Regions from separate parts of the Chromobacterium sp. FG22 genome, predicted to be linked through region 1. Evidence: predicted binding sites of a transcription regulator. Region 1 holds the regulator's gene; the other holds the start of a gene.
The links. Region 1 encodes FNR, which switches genes on or off when oxygen is low (the NO sensors DNR and NnrR bind a similar motif). Its sites were predicted from a motif close to TTGATNNNNATCAA; they were not measured.
Positions count from the first base shown of each region.

Region 1 (2,202 bases):
GTTCGACTTCCTGCTGCGCCTAGACGGCCAACCGCTGCATCTGGAAGCCGCCAGCAAGTTCTATCTGCAACTGGGCCGCAGCGCGGACACCTTGACCGGCCCCAGCCTGCGCGACGCCTGGGCGCTGAAAGCCCATAAACTGCAAACCCAGCTGCGCCTGTCCCGCCACCCGGCGGCGCAAGCGACGCTGCCGGCGGGCTTTGAGGGCTGCGCGGTCGGCGCCCGGCTCAGCGGCTGGCTGTTCCACGCCCGCGACACCGCGCCGGAAGCGCCGCCCGGCGCCCAGCCGCTGTACGGGCAATACTGGCCGCTGCGCGGCGACTGGCCGGCGTTGAATGCGGATTCGCGCTGGGCCTGGCTGCCCAGGCTCAGTTGGCTGGCGCCGGCGCGCCGCTCGCGGGAACACACCGCCGACGCGGCGGAACTGCGCGCGCGCCTGGAACAGGCCGAGGCGCCGCAGCTGCTGGCCGAACTGCAGCCCGGCCCCGACGGCGACTGGCATGAAGTGGCCCGCGGCTTCGCCGTGCCGCCGGGCTGGCCTCAGGAAGCGCCGCTGTCGCGGCTGCTGCTGCAAATCGCGGACTGCGCGCCGGCCCCATGAAAAAAGGCAAGCCCGAGGGCTTGCCTTGCGTTTTCCATCTGTCCGCCCGCGCGGCGGAATCAATGTCCGTTGGCGTGAGCGCAGCCGGAAATCAGCGCCTTCAATTCGTCCACCATCACCAGTTGGATGTGCTTGTGATCGACGGTGATCCAGCCTTGCTGCTGGAACTTGGACAGCGTGCGGCTGACGGTTTCCAGCTTCAGGCCGAGGAAGCTGCCGATTTCCTCGCGGCTCATGCGCAGGATGAAGTCGTTGGCGGCGAAGCCGCGGGTGGACAGACGCTGCGACAGATTGAGCAGGAAGGCGGCCAGGCGCTCTTCCGCCTTCATGTTGCCCAATAACAACATTACATTCTGATCGCGAACGATCTCGCGGCTCATCAGACGGTAGAAATGGTGCTGCAGGGTGGGAATTTCGCGGCCCAGGCTCTCCATGCGGCTGAACGGCAGCTCGCACACCTCGCTGTCCTCCAGCGCGATGGCGTCGCAGCCGTGCACATTGGCGGAAATGCCGTCCAGGCCCATCAGTTCGCCGGACATATGGAAGCCGGTGACCTGCTCGCGGCCGTCCTGGCTGGCGACGCTGGTCTTGAAGAAGCCGGTGCGCACCGCGAACAGCGAACGGAAGCCTTCGCCGCTGCGGAACAAGTACTCGCCGCGCTTCAAACGGCGGCTTTGGCGGATCACCGCGTCGAGCTGGGTCAGCTCCTCGCGGTTAAGCCCCACAGGTAGACAAAGTTCCTTCAGGCTGCAGTTGGAGCAGGAGACCTTCAGGTTATGCAAAGAGATATGGTTCTGATCGGACATGGCATGTTTAGTACAAGCTTGCGATGAAGCTTGACCCTTATCAAAGCGAAATTCGCAGGATTTCCGCAAATTTACCAGTCCACCAGAGGTTTTGCCATCCAAATACGACATGAAGACCACCCACCCATTTTCTCCTGCCCATTTTGAATTCGACCGCGCGCTGATTGAGCGCCTCGACGGGACAGGTCCTAGATATACGTCATACCCGACAGCGGATCGCTTTACGCCGGGTTTTGCCGAAAGAGACTACATCCACTGGCTACGGCAGCGCAGCATCGGCGCCAACCGGAAACCTTTATCATTGTACGCTCATATACCTTTTTGCAACACTATCTGCTACTACTGCGGTTGCAACAAGATCATCACCAAGGACAGCGGCAAAGCGGACTTGTACCTGGACTACCTGGAGAAGGAGGTCCGCATGATCGCCTCCTGTCTGGGCCGCCGCGAGCAAGTGATACAGCTGCATTTCGGCGGCGGCACCCCCACTTTCTTGTCCGACGCGCAACTGGAACGATTGATGACCTTGCTCAAGACTCATTTCGAGTTCTTGAAGGAGGGGGAGTATTCCATAGAAATAGACCCGCGCAAAGTCAGCGCGGCGACAATCTTCAAACTGGCCGAACTCGGCTTCAACCGCATCAGCGTCGGGATTCAGGACTTTGAACCGGCGGTGCAGCAGGCGGTGAACCGGGTGCAGTCCGAAGAGGAAACGCTGGAGGTGATCCAGGCCGCGCGCGACGCCGGCTTCAAGTCCGTCAGCGTCGACCTGATCTACGGCCTGCCGCTGCAGAC
Region 1 covers NZ_JBMDJX010000014.1:22,436-24,637, forward strand. Annotated here, with positions in the region: gene ACODSD_RS14660 (DUF1853 family protein) at 1-601, shown strand, start outside; gene fnr (fumarate/nitrate reduction transcriptional regulator Fnr) at 661-1,407, opposite strand; gene hemN (oxygen-independent coproporphyrinogen III oxidase) at 1,517-2,202, shown strand, end outside.

Region 2 (2,202 bases), on a different contig from region 1:
TCCGCTTCGTGGCCGGCGAGGCCAATGTGACGCCGCCGGAGCGGGAGAAGCTGGTCAAGGTGGCCGGGCTGATGGTCAAGCGGCCCAAGCTGATGCTGTCCATCAGCGGCGGTTACAACGCCGACGCGGACCGCAAGGAAATGGCGCGCGCGCAAACCGATCTGGCGATCTTCGCCGCCGCCGGCCATCAGCTGGGCGCCGGCGAGCCGCTGCCGCTGCCGGACATGCAGGACGAGGAAATCCTGTCCGCGGTCAAATCGGTGTACGGCAAGCAGATCGGCCGCTTCAAGCTGCTGGGCCACACGCTGAAGCCGGGCGGGCCGTCCGGCGCGGCCCTGGGCAAGCTGCTGCGGGACGAGTTGATCGCCGCGCAGAGCATCACCGACGCCAGCCTGCAGCAACTGGCCAAGCAACGCGCCGCCAACGCGCGCGCGGCCATGCTCAAGACCGATCCGGCCTTGCAGGAGCGCATCCAGCTGGGCGAGCCGGTCAAGGTCTCCGCCGGCCGCGACGGTGTGCCGCTGGAGGTGAAGCTGAAGACGCCGTGAGGCGGCGGCCGCGCGTCGTGTTTTTACCCATGACAAGCGGGAAAAGCGGCGGCGGCGTGGAATAGCGCTTGATATGTGTCAACGAACGGCGTAACTACATATAGTGTAATACGCCGTTTTTCTTTTCCAGATATTGCGTATCGGACGTGTTGAAACCTTTTGCGGCCCACACGGTCCATTGCATGCTGGAAGGGGGCCGCCCTGGCCGCCGCAGGCCGCAATTCAAGAGGAACCGGGAACCATGAAGCAGGAAAACATCGCCGCCATGACCGAGCAGGACATCTCCCGCGAGGTGCTGTTGGAAAAATACGCCAAGAACGGCGAACACAGCGTGAGCGAAGTGCGCCTGCGCGTGGCCAAGGCGCTGGCGGCGCTGGAAAGCGAGCCGGCTCGTTTCGAGCCGTTGTTCTATCAGGCGCTGGAAAACGGCTTTATTCCCGGCGGCCGCATCAATTCCGCCGCCGGCACCGATCTGCGCGCCACCTTGATCAATTGCTTTGTGCAGCCGGTGGGCGATTCGGTGTCCGAAACCGAAAACGGCAAGGTGGGCATTTACGAGGCCTTGCTGCAGGCGGCGGAAACCATGCGCCGCGGCGGCGGCGTCGGCTACAACTTCTCGCGCATCCGTCCCAAGGGCGCGCGGGTCAAGGGCACCAATAGCCGCGCGTCCGGCCCGGTGTCCTATATGCGGGTGTTCGACCGCAGCTGCGAAACGGTGGAGTCCGCCGGCGCGCGCCGCGGCGCGCAGATGGGGGTGCTGGACATTTCCCACCCGGACGTGGAGGACTTCATCCACGCCAAGGACCAGGGCGATCTGCGCAATTTCAATATCTCGGTGGGCGTCTCCGACGACTTCATGCGCGCGGTGGAGGCGGATGCCGCCTGGGAGCTGACCCACGCGGTGGAGCCGTCGTCCAACGCTTTCCCCGACAGTTATCAGCGCGCGGACGGCCTGTGGGTCTACCGCGCGGTGCCGGCGCGCGAGCTGTGGCGGCAGATCATGGCCTCCACCTACGATCACGCGGAGCCGGGCGTGCTGTTCATGACCCGCATCAATCAGGACAACAATCTGTCCTATTGCGAGGTGATCGAGTCCACCAACCCCTGCGGCGAGCAGCCGCTGCCGGATTACGGCTGCTGCGATCTGGGCTCCATCAATCTGTGCCGCCACGTGCGTCAGCCGTTTGGCGACAAGCCCAGCTTCGACTTCAAGAGCTTCGAGAAAGTGGTGCGCATGTCGGTGCGCATGCTGGACAATGTGCTGGACCTGACGGTGTGGCCGCTGGAAGAGCAGCAGCGCGAGGCGCAGGCCAAGCGCCGCGTCGGTCTGGGCTTCACCGGCCTGGGCGACGCGCTGATCATGCTGAAAATACGCTATGACAGCGAGGAGGGCCGCCGCTTCGCCAGCCGCATTTCCGAGGCGATGCGCGACGCCGCCTACGACGCCTCGGTGGATCTCGCCATCGAGAAGGGCGGCTTCCCGCTGTTCGACGCCGACGCCTACCTGGCCGCGCCGCATTGCGCCAGCCGGCTGCCGGAGGCGATCAAGGCGCGCATCCGCAAGCACGGCATCCGCAACTCGCACCTGTTGTCCATCGCGCCCACCGGCACCATTTCGCTGGCCTTCGCCGACAACGCCTCCAACGGCATCGAG
Region 2 covers NZ_JBMDJX010000023.1:24,283-26,484, reverse strand. Annotated here, with positions in the region: gene ACODSD_RS19075 (DUF748 domain-containing protein) at 1-548, shown strand, start outside; gene ACODSD_RS19070 (adenosylcobalamin-dependent ribonucleoside-diphosphate reductase) at 790-2,202, shown strand, end outside.
Region 2: the regulator FNR is predicted to act here: its motif matches at 617-630, upstream of ACODSD_RS19070 (adenosylcobalamin-dependent ribonucleoside-diphosphate reductase).